4 regions of the Clostridium fungisolvens genome follow, and region 3 is predicted to be linked to each of the others. Evidence: riboswitches for the same ligand, from Rfam matches in the RefSeq annotation. Region 3 holds a riboswitch; each other region holds the start of a gene.
The links. Region 3 has a riboswitch for thiamine pyrophosphate ahead of thiT (energy-coupled thiamine transporter ThiT). Riboswitches for the same ligand answer to the same signal wherever they lie in the genome.

Region 1 (3,147 bases), 710 kb from region 3:
ACAAAGCCATCTACTTATCAAGGAAAATAGAAGCATATTTTATGAGGTGAATATATGTTTTTGATGATTATTTCCTTTGTAATTATAATACTTATGGAACTTTCAGAGCTACTGAGAAAAAGGCAATTTAGAGAATTGCTAGCTTTTGGGATATTTACTTTAATCGCATTAATTATAAGTATATTTTATGTTTTGAGAATTCCTATATTCAATCCAGTAGAAATTTTACAATATATAATTAAGGATTTACTTCATTTAAATTATAGATAAATAGAATTTGTATACTAATTTTTTTACATATTTTATTAAAAAACATTATATCCGGAAGTTACTACATTAACTTCTGATAGGCTATAAAAAGTCTAGAAAGAATCACTAAGCTAGATAACATAAATAAGTTTGAAACTATAATGGGAGAAGTGCTGATTATGAAGATAGAGAAGGGCATGATATCAAGCTCAGAGTTAATGTTTCTGATAATAGCCTTACTTCAAGGATCTACGCTCACTGCAACTTTTATAAGTGGAGTTACTAAACAAGATACTTGGGTGGTAGTTGTGGTAAGTATTTTTATACTATGCTTTTTGCTGCAAGTTTATTTAAATTTGGTTCAGCGCTTTCCAGAAAAAAATATTATAGAGATAAATGATATTACATATGGAAAATATCTTGGAAAATTCATATCAATCATTTATATATATCATTTTTGGTTCATAGTGGCTGCAAATTTAAGATTTATAGCTGATTTTTTCTCTACTTTTCTTATGCAGGAAACAGATATTATTGTCTTTATAGTGGCTATAAGTATCGCTTGTATATATGTAATTAGGAAAGGATTAGAGGTTCTAGCAAGAATGGCACCGTTTTTTACTGTTTTTACAATAGTAATAGCCATTATAATTATTATCATGCTTTTTGAGCAATATGATATTAAAAATATGTTACCTATGTTTCAACTTAATTCAATTCAGTTTCTACATGGGGTAAATGTAATAACTGTAATACCATTTGGAGAACTTTTAATATTTCTAATGATATTTCCAAGCGTAAGAGATAAAGAAAATATAAAGAAATATTCTTTCAAAGGGATGTTCATAGGCGTAGCATTTTTCCTATTGATTGTTGTTAGAAATACACTAGCCCTCGGAATAGTAGGTGAATTGGAGATTCAGTCTTCACTTCAAGTTGCAAAGCTAATAGATATCGCTGATATTATCAGCAGGCTAGAATCATTAATAGCAGTTGTATTGTTATTTAATGTATTCATGAAAATTGCGATATTCTGCTATGGAACTGTATTAAGCTTAGCTCAAATTCTTAAACTTAGAACCTACAAACATATGGTTTCACCTATAGTTATTATTAGCATAATATTTTCAATTACTATGTATGAATCACCAGTAAATCAGTCATATACTGCTGCAAATATATATCCAGTCTATGCTTGGATTCCAGAAATATTATTTCCTATAACATCACTTATAATAGCTAAACTTAGAAATTTAAAGCAGTAAATAACCAATATTTAATTTACAAATAAATATAATAGAGGTATAATCGTCATGTAAAACTAATAAAAATTAAATATACCAGATATTTGCTGGGGGTGCCGCAAGGCTGAGAGGGATACTTTATCCTAACTCCATGAACCTGATATGGTTAGAACCATCGTAGGGAAGCAAGGGCTTTATTCGTACTTAAGCTTGCTTTTTGCAAGTTTTTTTATTTGAATAAATATGCTGTTAAGCAGTCTTTTGTATTTCTTACAATTGACTGCTTTTTTGTTTTCTTTATTAAAAAAATTATATTTAAGGAGAGATTATTGTATGAATTACACAACACAAATGGATGCTGCTAAGAAAGGAATTATAACTAAGGAAATGGAAGTAGTTGCAGAAAAGGAAAAACTAGATGTAGAAGTCCTAAGAACACTTATTGCTGAAGGTAAAGTTGTTATTCCTTCAAATAAAAATCATAAATCTTTAAGTGCGGAAGGTGTGGGACAAGGCCTTCGAACAAAGATAAATGTAAACTTAGGAATTTCAAAGGACTGTTGTGACCTTGATGTTGAATTGGAAAAAGTGAGAACTGCGATAAATATGAAGGCTGAAGCAATAATGGATTTATCTAACTATGGAAAAACTGAACACCTAAGAAAAAAGATTGTGGACATGTCTACTGCAATGCTTGGAACAGTTCCGATGTATGATGCTATAGGCTTCTATGATAAAGATCTTAAGGATATAACTGTGGATGAATTTTTCAGAGTAGTGGAAAAGCATGGAGAAGATGGAGTGGATTTTGTAACAATTCATGCAGGACTAAACAAAGAAACTGCTAAGATAGTAAAAAACAATCCTAGACTTACAAACATAGTTTCAAGAGGAGGTTCGTTGCTTTTTGCATGGATGGAACTTAATAAAGCTGAAAATCCATTTTATGAGTATTATGATAGGCTTTTAGATATTTGCGAAAAATATGATATTACAATTTCTTTAGGGGATGCTTGTAGACCAGGTTCTATAAAGGATGCTACTGATCCAGCACAAATAAAGGAATTGATTACTTTAGGTGAACTTACAAAGAGAGCTTGGGAAAGAAATGTACAAGTTATGATTGAAGGACCTGGACATATGCCTCTAAATGAAATACAAGCTAATATGCTTTTGGAAAAAAAACTATGCCATGGAGCCCCTTTTTATGTACTAGGACCTTTAGTAACTGATGTAGCTCCAGGGTATGATCATATAACTTCAGCTATAGGTGGTGCAATTGCGGCTTCTAGTGGTGCTGATTTCTTATGCTATGTTACACCTGCGGAACATTTAAGACTTCCAACCTTAGAAGATATGAAGGAAGGAATAATAGCAGCAAAGATAGCAGCTCATGCTGGAGATATTGCAAAAGGAGTGAAAGGTGCAATGGATTGGGACAATGCAATGAGTAAGGCAAGAGCAGATCTAGATTGGGAGAAAATGTTTGAACTATCCATAGATGAGGAAAAAGCAAGAAGATACAGAAAAGAATCTTCACCAGAAAACCCAGATAGCTGCACAATGTGTGGAAAGATGTGTTCTATGAGAACCATGAAAAAGATATTAAACAATGAGGATCTAAATATTTAGAAGATTTTAAAATAAAGAATTT
Region 2 (3,147 bases), 2.3 Mb from region 3:
AAAAGATATCATGAATCACCAATAGTAGTTAATGCTATAGCAGCTCATCATGGTGATGTAGAAATGCTATCTCTTGAAGCAGTACTAGTTCAAGCAGCTGATGCAATTTCGGCAGCAAGACCAGGCGCAAGAAGAGAAACCTTAGAAGCTTATATTAAGAGATTAGAAAAGCTCGAAGAAATTGCAAATTCATACGAAGGTGTAGAAAAGTCATATGCCATTCAAGCTGGAAGAGAGATTAGAATTATGGTTAAACCAGATCAAGTTGATGATGCAGGGGCCATTGAAATGGCAAGGAATATTGTAAAGAACATAGAAGAACAATTAGAATATCCAGGACAAATTAAAATAAATGTTATTAGAGAAACCCGTGCAGTTGACTATGCCAAGTAATTATAAAATACATTTTGTGAAAACAAAATGTATTTTTTTACTGTATATGAAATTATAAAATTTTTGAGTTAATTAAACCTAGATATTTCAATATTTTAGAATTTTTTGTAGCTATAAAGTAAAAAATAAAACCTATTCGCCTGTAAGTTTCCTAATATACATTCAGAAAGTCATATGCGTAAAAAATCACTGAAGAAAGTCGCTTCAGTGATTTTTCATGCTTTTTAGTGACTTGTTTATTATTTGTAAAAATTTTATAAAATTTTTAAAAAAATAAATTTAAAAAAAGAGGTTTTTCAGAGTTTATATAGAATATAGATAAAGTAGGTAATTATTATACTTTATGTAAACGATATCGAAATTTCTAGGAGGTCATATAATAATGGAAGTATTAAAAGTATCAACAAAATCTAATCCTAACTCTGTGGCAGGAGCATTAGCTGCTATAATAAAAGAAAAAAATATCGTAGAAATACAAGCAGTAGGTGCGGGAGCTATAAATCAAGCTGTTAAGGCTATTGCAATTGCTAGAGGCTTCGTTGCTCCTAGTGGAAAAGATATAGTGTGTGTACCAGCTTTCACTGATATAATGATTGATGGTGAAGAAAGAACAGCAATAAAATTAATAGTACAACCAAGATAATATTAAGAGGAGCTTTTACACAAATGACAGTAGTTCATGTGTACGAGCTCCTTTTTGTATACGATTAAATCCTTAATGTTTATAATATTCTTAAATATAGATTTATATAAATATCATGAAACTATTGACATTTTTCGGTTTAAACTATAAAATTTATCTGTAATGCTAGGGGGGCCATTAAGGCTGAGATGAAGTTTTTCAGACCCTTTGAACCTGCACTGGGTAATGCCAGCGAAGGGAAGTTTTAAGACAATATGACAGGTAAATCTAAGGTTATGTGGATTTACGATTATTAGATTATTAACTCTTTTCGTTGGTATGGCAAATACTGATTGAAAGGAGTTTTTTTGAAGTTTTCGGAAAAATTGTTCTCAAAATGTTATCCTATTTGGTAGGCATGGTTAGTACAAGTTTTCGTAATATCTAAAATATTTTATTTTGATATGGAGACTATAAAAAAGTTAGATAATTTATATGAAAGTATTGGAAATTAACAATTTATCGTTTAAGTATAAGGATTCAGAAAAGTTGATAATTGATGATCTGTCCCTTACTATCGATAAAAATGAGTTTGTTACAATTATTGCGCCAAGCGGCACAGGGAAAAGCACTCTCTTTAGATTGATTTTAGGTTTGATTAAGCCACAAAAAGGTACAATAGAAGTGGTGAAGGACGACAATAAAAATATAATAGGCTACATGCCCCAAAAGGACTCTCTAATGCCCTGGAGGAATATTCTTGACAATACATCAGTTGGACTTGAATTAAATGGTCACAGCAAAAAAGAAGCAAGGAAAATAGCAGCTGCTTATTTTAAAGACTTTGGACTTGAAGGAACTGAAAAATACTACCCTTATGAATTATCTGGTGGCATGAGACAAAGAGCTTCTTTTTTAAGAGCTATAGTAAATAAGCCTTCAGTACTTTTATTGGATGAGCCTTTTTCTTCTTTAGATGCATTAACTAGAAGAAAGATGCAGACGTGGCTTTTAGAACTTTGTCAAAGGGAAAAGAATACTGTATTTATGATAACCCATGATATAGATGAGGCTTTACTTTTATCAGATAGGATACTTATTTGTACTGAAGTACCATACAAAAATTTAAAATCTATAGAGGTTAATATAGATAGACCAAGAAGCTATGAAACTACACTTTCAAGTGAGTTTATAGAATTAAAAAGAAGTATTTTAAATATTCTTGATGCGTTGGAAGAGAATGATAGGGGGAATTCATGATGAAAAAGATAAAGGATTATATATTTCCTTTAATGTTCTTATTACTTCTACTTCTAGCATGGGAGTTTTTAATACCATACTTCAAAGTGCCGAAATATATTATACCAAGACTATCTATGGTGCTTAAAGCATTATGGACTCAAAGGGAACTATTATATGGACATTCCATTATAACCTTAGGAGAAGCGGTACTTGGGCTTATGATATCTGTAATTATTGGTATTTCTTGCGCTCTTTCCATTTATCTTTGGAGAAATGTTGGGAAAACCTTGTATCCTATTATAGTATTTTCTCAAACAATCCCTACAATAGCTTTATCTCCGATTATGGTTATGTGGTTTGGATATAGCATATGGTCAAAGGTAGCTGTAGTAGTACTGTTTTGCTTCTTTCCTATCGTTATAAGTACGTTGGATGGGCTAAATGCTGTAGATAAGGATCTAGAGGATGTTTTAAAAGCTCTAGGTGGAAGTAAGTTTCAAATATTTTTTAAACTTCATATGAACACTGTGCTTCCTAATTTTTTAAGCAGCTTTAAGATAGCCGCTACCTATAGTGTTGCAGGAGCTACCATAGGAGAGTGGTTAGGTGCAGAAAAAGGCTTAGGTATATATGTGAAGAGAACAGCAGGTATGCTGCAATCAGATTCGGTTTTTGCAGGAGTGTTAGTTTTATCATTTCTAGGATTAGCCTTATTTTCTACAGGTTTTTTGCTAGAAAAGATTTTATTAAAATACAGAAGAGTAATAAAGGAGAGTAATTATGAAATTAAAAAAGATTAGTATTTTATTAGTTATGGTAGTAATGTTAGGTTTATTTTTAAGTGCATGTACTAATAAATCCAATAATAAAGACGAAAAAAGTGCTACTAA
Region 3 (3,147 bases):
TTAGACACTGAAATTTTAAATAAATATAATATGTTTTTCTTACCTTTAAGAATTATATATAAAGATAATGATTATTTAGACAGGCTAGAGATAAGCCCAGAAGAGTTATACCTATCTCTTGAAAAAGAAATACCAAAAACATCACTTCCTGATGGACAATTTATAGAAAATACCTTGAACCAAATTGAAGCTCAAGGATATACACATGCTATATCTATAAGTATATCGTCCGGACTTTCTGGCACTGCAAATAGTTTAAGAATAATAGCTGAGAATCATCCAAATCTAAAGACATATATCTTTGATTCTAAAACCTTAAGTATGCCTCAAGGCGCTATAACTTTAGTAGCAGCTGAAATGATAGAATCAGGTAGCACTTTTGAAGAAATAATCGAAGTTCTACCAAAACTTAGAGAAAAAACTGATGGTTACTTTACACTTAAAACTCTAGATTATTTAAAAAAAGGTGGAAGAATCGGAAAGGTTTCTGGAACTATAGGAGAAATGCTAAATATAAAGCCAATAATCTCTATAAATGATGATGGTATTTATTTCACTCATTCTAAGGCAAGAGGTAGAAAGCAAGCTATAGGTAAGTTAAGAGAAATACTAGATGAGCATCTAAGTATCTCTAAATGTAAGGTTTGGATACTACAGGGTGATGCATTGGATGAAGCAAAAGCTTTCTTAGAAGTTGTAAAGGATTTACCAAATATAACTCATATAAGTATATCAACCATCGGGCCAGCATTAGGGGTACACGCAGGACCTGGACTCTTAGGCCTTGCTATACAAAGGGAATAGTCGTTATAGTGGACGAATTTAAATTTAGTAACATAGAAGATATAAAAGCTGAAGAAAAACGCCTGTATGAGGAATATAAGCAAAAACTCAATGAGCTAAAAAAAGTTCAAAAAGAAAAAGAGGCCGTAGGACAAGTACTTACTAAAGGTCTGCTTCCAATTTATGTTCTTTATATATTAAGTTTGGGTCCTACAAACGGAAATGATATATCTCATAAAATAGGAGAAAGAACTAATGGCTTATGGGTTCCTAGCACTGGCGGAATATATCCTTTACTAAAGAAGTTTGAAAAAGAAGATCTTATACTCGGCGAATGGGATGATCCTAAGAAAAAATTCATGAAAGTTTACACTCTTACAGATAAAGGTTTCAAAGAATTTAACAACAGAAAATCTCTCCTAAAAATTAAGATAGAAGAAGCATTAGATGTTTTTAAAATAATTTATTCTGATTTATATTAGAAGTATTTATACAATCAGATTCTCAACTTTATGTACTGATTTTTCGTCAAAATATTGAAGTAAGACTTTTATAAGTCTTACTTTTTTTATTCTTTATAAATTTATAATTCAATTAGATAAGGCTATGTTTAAGAATATTGTTGAAATTAATTGGTTATACAGAAGATGCTATATGAGCGAGCAATTACAATTAAATGATTTTTTCAGTATAAATATTTATTAAAAGTAAAGACTAGTGTTTATAAAAAAGATTTTTTTACGTATATAAATTTAGCAAAGAGGTGATTTTTTGAAAGGAAAAGTTTTAGACATGAACAAAACCGATGCTTTCATATCTTTAGAAGATGGAAGCACTATAGATTTAGATGTATCTAGGCTCTCTCAAAATGTTAAAGTTGGCGATACAGTTGATATACCCATAACTATGAGGAATTCTGTTGATACAAATTCCTTCTCACATGATAAGTCTAACAGCAATAAACAAATTGATTTTTTCTAAAATTTGGAGTATAATAATGCTAAATTAAAACAGTGTGCTAGGGGTGCCTTAAGGCTGAGAGATGACTTCGTTCATTAACCCTCATACCTGATCTGGATAATACCAGCGTAGGAAAGCGTTATTGATAGTATATCAACCGTATTCCGTCTGGAATACGGTTTTTTTCTCTCGCTTTTCACTCCTTAAACACTAAAAGGGGGATTATTATGATTAATTACTTTAGTCAAATGGTTAAAGAATTTTTTGAGGGACTATCTAAATTTAGCAGTTTACCAAAAAATTTAGCAGACATCTTTACAAACCCTATGAATGTTATAGCATTATTAGGTTGTGCAGTACTAATAGGAGTTTTTGCAGCCTCAAGGAAAATTAAATTTGATGCAAAGCTTATAGCAAGAATTGCCTTAGCACTTGCTCTAGCTACTATTCTACAAGCGCTTAAATTATATCACTTTCCTCAAGGTGGAAGTGTTACTCCTGGAAGTATGATTCCTATAATACTTATCGGGCTAATATATGGTCCATCTGTTGGCCTTCTAACTGGATTTTTATATGGTTTGATAAATCTTCTTACTGATCCTTATATTGTTCATCCAGTGCAATTACTATTTGATTACCCTTTAGCATTTGCTGCTCTTGGTTTATCTGGTTTCTTTAAAAACAGCAAAATACTAGGTGCAAACACAAAGTTGTTAGCATGTATTATTGCAATTTTCGGAAGGTTCCTATGCCATTTTATATCTGGAGTTGTATTCTTTGGTGAATATGCACCTGCTGGTACATCTGTATGGATATATTCCTTAACTGTAAATGGCTTAATAATGGGCGCAGAGGCAATCATATGCGTTATAATACTTTATTTCCTACCAGTTGAAAGACTTGTTAAACAAGCCTCTCTAGGCTCATATTAGTGAGGTATTGATATGGTCATAGTAGATATAGCAGTAATGCCATTAGTTCCATGTGCAAGTGAAGATGAAATGTATAAAGTAGTAGATAAGGTAATTGAGTATATAGGACAATCAGGGTTAAAATATGAAGTTGGTGCCATGAGTACAACTATTGAAGGTGAATTGGACAAAGTATTTGAAGTAATAAAAAAAGCTCACAGGATACCCTTTGACCTAGGAATTGACCGAGTAGTAACTGTTGTTAGACTCGATGAAAGGTATGGCGGTATTTCAATTGATGAAAAACTAAAAAACCATAGATAATTAAAGTAAAAAAGCAGTGCTAAAAGCACTGCTTTTTCAATATAGTACTATTCTACTGATATTGCATTTACAGGACAACTTTCTTCAGCTTCCTTAGCTGAATCCTCTACTCCTTCAGGAACATCAGGATTTACCGCTGCAGCTTTTCCATCATCCTCCATATCAAATA
Region 4 (3,147 bases), 4.1 Mb from region 3:
TATTGAAATTAATTGGTTATGCAGTAGATGCTATATGAGCAAGCCGCTAGAATTAAATGATTTTTTCAAATGGAATGGCGTTAAGAAACTGTACTGTTCGAACGTAGTGAGTTTACAGTTTTAGCCATGGAATATGACAAAATCATATTAATTCTTTGCGTAAGCTCATTAAAGCATCGGATGAATAAGCAATTAATTTCAACATGTTTAATTGCATCGCCTTTAATTTATCTAAGATTATTTATAGAAATTCCAACTATAAATATTTTTATTCGTTATTTAGACCTGCTTTTCTGTAAAGCTCATAAAAGTGGTTAGTTGGTCCTACCCCTTTACCAAGTTCTATACTGTGTTCAATAGCTATTGTTATATACTTTTTAGCTTCCTCTACTGCCTCAACCATACTCATGCCCTTTGCAACATTAGCTGCTATAGCTGAAGATAATGTACATCCAGTACCATGCGTATTTTTTGTGTTTATTCTTTCCTGCTTAAAGCTTATGAGCTTTTCTCCATCAAATAAAGAATCTATAGCATCTCCTTCAAGATGTCCACCTTTGACAAGAACATATTTAGGTCCTAATTCTTTTAAATCCTTCGCAGCCTTATACATTTCTTCAAAGTTTGTTATTTGATATCCTAAAATTTCTTCTGCCTCTGGTATATTTGGTGTAATAACCTCCGCTAATGGAAATAGCTCTTTTATAAGAGTTTCTTTTGCATCTTCAGAAAGAAGCTTAAATCCACTTTTTGAAACCATTACTGGATCTAAAATTACTGGTGGTAATTTATCTATCTTTTTTAGAGCGGATGCTATAGCATTAATTGATTCTATTTTAGATACCATCCCTATCTTTATAGCATCAACTTCAATATCATCGAATATAGCTTCTATTTGCTTCTCTATTATATCTGGGTTAACATCCTGTATACCAAAAACACCTTGAGTATTTTGAACGGTTATTGCAGTTATAACACTCATTCCATAAACTCCATTAGCTGAAAATGATTTTATATCTGCTTGAATTCCAGCGCCTCCACAAGTATCTGAACCTGCTATTGTAAGTGCCTTTCTTATCATTTATAATGCCTCCCTTTTGATCACCTTTCTTATAACTGGTACTGATAATAATATTACTGCAAGGATTGCTCCTCCAGCACAGCTTAATGAGAATGGGAACACATATGCAAAAGCAGCTACCTTTTTACCTAATATCATTGTAGCCATTGGGTATGCTATTAAGGCTCCTAGTATTCCTGTTCCTACGAACTCACCTACAGCTGTAAGGTATATATTTTTAAATTTCTTATAAACTATTCCTGCTAAAAAAGCTCCAACCATACTTCCCGGAAATGCTAGTATGGAACCTGTCCCTAAAATATTTCTTAGTAGCGAGATGCAAAAAGCATTAGCTACTCCATAGAAAGGTCCAAGTACTACTGCTGCAACTACATTTAAAAAGTGTTGAACCGGAAACATCTTTCCGCCTAAAAATGGTATATAGAAAACTGATCCTGTAACTGTACCAAAAGCAATAAATAAACCACTTAAGGTTAACTTATATACCATACTCTGATTATTTTTTACATTAGCACTACTTTGTTTCATAAAAAAGCCTCCTTCTTTTAATCTGTGAAGGAATCATATAAACTCTGTTTTTTGCTTATATCCATAATAAATTTCTAAGACACTTTAAATACCTAGGTTTAGTTAACTTAGAAACTTTATACTTTACTATACAGCAAAAAAATGCAGCTAGAAAGCTGCATTAATTAACAAAATTATTGTTGCTTCCCTACGCTGGCTTTAACCAGTTCAGGTGTTAAGAGTCAGAGAATATCGTTCTCTATCTCAGCCGGCATAACCAGCCCCTCTAGCACAGATTATTATTTATTTTTTAATATAAATTATCTTAACATAAAAGCTATAGATTGTCACTATTTTCATCACTACCAATCCTAGCTTAAACATTGATTCTTGCTTACTTTCCTAAATATTCTTATTCATCACCAAAGACTTGTTTCTTAAGTTTTAAACCAGTTTTAGTAACAGCTAAACCACCTTGAGCTGTCTCTCTAAGTTCGCTCGGCAAACTCTTACCTACTCTATACATAGCATCCACAGTATCATCAAAAGGTATCTTTGAATTCACTCCTGCCATAACCAAGTCAGCAGTAGTTAAAGCACTCACTGCTCCTGCGAAGTTTCTCTTTGCGCAAGGAACTTCAACAAGTCCAGCTATAGGGTCACATACGAGTCCTAGTATGTTCTTTATAACTATAGCAGCTGCATCTAAACTCATTTCAGGTGTCCCACCCATTAGTTCCACAACTGCCGCCGCACTCATTGCTGCTGCAGCGCCACATTCAGCCTGACATCCACCTTCTGCACCAGCCACTGTTGCATTTTGAGCTATTATGCTACCAATAGCTGCTGCTGCAAATAATCCCTCAACTAACTTCTCATTAGATAATTGTAATTTTTCTCCCACAGTAAGAAGTACTGCAGGAAGTATTCCGCAAGAACCAGCTGTAGGACACGCAACAATTCTTCCCATAGATGCATTTACTTCAGCACAGGATATAGCCTTTGCCATAGCAGATACCATAACATCTCCAGTTAAGCTCTTCCCTTGCTTTAAGTAATTTTGAAGCTTGTATCCATCTCCACCAATCAAACCACTTACTGAATGTACTTCTTTTTCGCAACCTTCAGCAGTTGCTTCAATCATAACCCTAAGGCTTTTCATCATTTCTTCAAGGATAGCTTCTCTGGTAGACTCACTTCTCTCCATCTCTGATTGAATTGCAAATTCGCTAATAGTCCAATTATTCTTTTTACATAAACTAATAAGTTCTTCCCCATTCCTAACCATCTTTTGTTTTTCCCTCCCTAATAGGATTAATTTATATTTAAGCCTTAACTGGATTTATTTTTATAACATTATCAACAGCTTCTACCTGCTTTATCTCTTTTACAACTTCATCTGTAAGAATGCTGTCAACTTCAAATATCATTGTAGCTGCCTTACCCTTTGTAGTTCTAAATACGCTCATAAAAGCTATGTTTATATTATTATCATAAAGAATTGATGATACTTTAGATACTGCTCCAGGAACATCTCTATGAGATATTATTACCGTTGG

Region 1: another riboswitch for thiamine pyrophosphate. It lies ahead of thiC (phosphomethylpyrimidine synthase ThiC); the one in region 3 lies ahead of thiT (energy-coupled thiamine transporter ThiT).
Region 2: another riboswitch for thiamine pyrophosphate. It lies ahead of bsdtw1_RS09715 (ABC transporter ATP-binding protein); the one in region 3 lies ahead of thiT (energy-coupled thiamine transporter ThiT).
Region 4: another riboswitch for thiamine pyrophosphate. It lies ahead of thiW (energy coupling factor transporter S component ThiW); the one in region 3 lies ahead of thiT (energy-coupled thiamine transporter ThiT).

Annotation. Positions count from the first base shown of each region.
Region 1 is NZ_BLZR01000001.1:3,887,821-3,890,967, reverse strand. It holds gene bsdtw1_RS17155 (Ger(x)C family spore germination protein) at 1-30, shown strand, start outside; gene bsdtw1_RS17150 (hypothetical protein) at 55-270, shown strand; gene bsdtw1_RS17145 (GerAB/ArcD/ProY family transporter) at 429-1,514, shown strand; TPP riboswitch at 1,593-1,694, shown strand; gene thiC (phosphomethylpyrimidine synthase ThiC) at 1,827-3,125, shown strand.
Region 2 is NZ_BLZR01000001.1:2,285,336-2,288,482, reverse strand. It holds gene rny (ribonuclease Y) at 1-393, shown strand, start outside; gene bsdtw1_RS09720 (stage V sporulation protein S) at 776-1,036, shown strand; TPP riboswitch at 1,194-1,293, shown strand; gene bsdtw1_RS09715 (ABC transporter ATP-binding protein) at 1,511-2,275, shown strand; gene bsdtw1_RS09710 (ABC transporter permease) at 2,275-3,057, shown strand; gene bsdtw1_RS09705 (ABC transporter substrate-binding protein) at 3,038-3,147, shown strand, end outside.
Region 3 is NZ_BLZR01000001.1:4,595,579-4,598,725, forward strand. It holds gene bsdtw1_RS20395 (DegV family protein) at 1-804, shown strand, start outside; gene bsdtw1_RS20400 (PadR family transcriptional regulator) at 813-1,265, shown strand; gene bsdtw1_RS20405 (hypothetical protein) at 1,555-1,764, shown strand; TPP riboswitch at 1,794-1,895, shown strand; gene thiT (energy-coupled thiamine transporter ThiT) at 1,971-2,675, shown strand; gene bsdtw1_RS20415 (MTH1187 family thiamine-binding protein) at 2,688-2,978, shown strand; gene bsdtw1_RS20420 (ferredoxin) at 3,026-3,147, opposite strand, start outside.
Region 4 is NZ_BLZR01000001.1:476,489-479,635, reverse strand. It holds gene thiD (bifunctional hydroxymethylpyrimidine kinase/phosphomethylpyrimidine kinase) at 269-1,081, opposite strand; gene thiW (energy coupling factor transporter S component ThiW) at 1,082-1,609, opposite strand; TPP riboswitch at 1,777-1,886, opposite strand; gene sdaAA (L-serine ammonia-lyase, iron-sulfur-dependent, subunit alpha) at 2,001-2,876, opposite strand; gene sdaAB (L-serine ammonia-lyase, iron-sulfur-dependent subunit beta) at 2,914-3,147, opposite strand, start outside.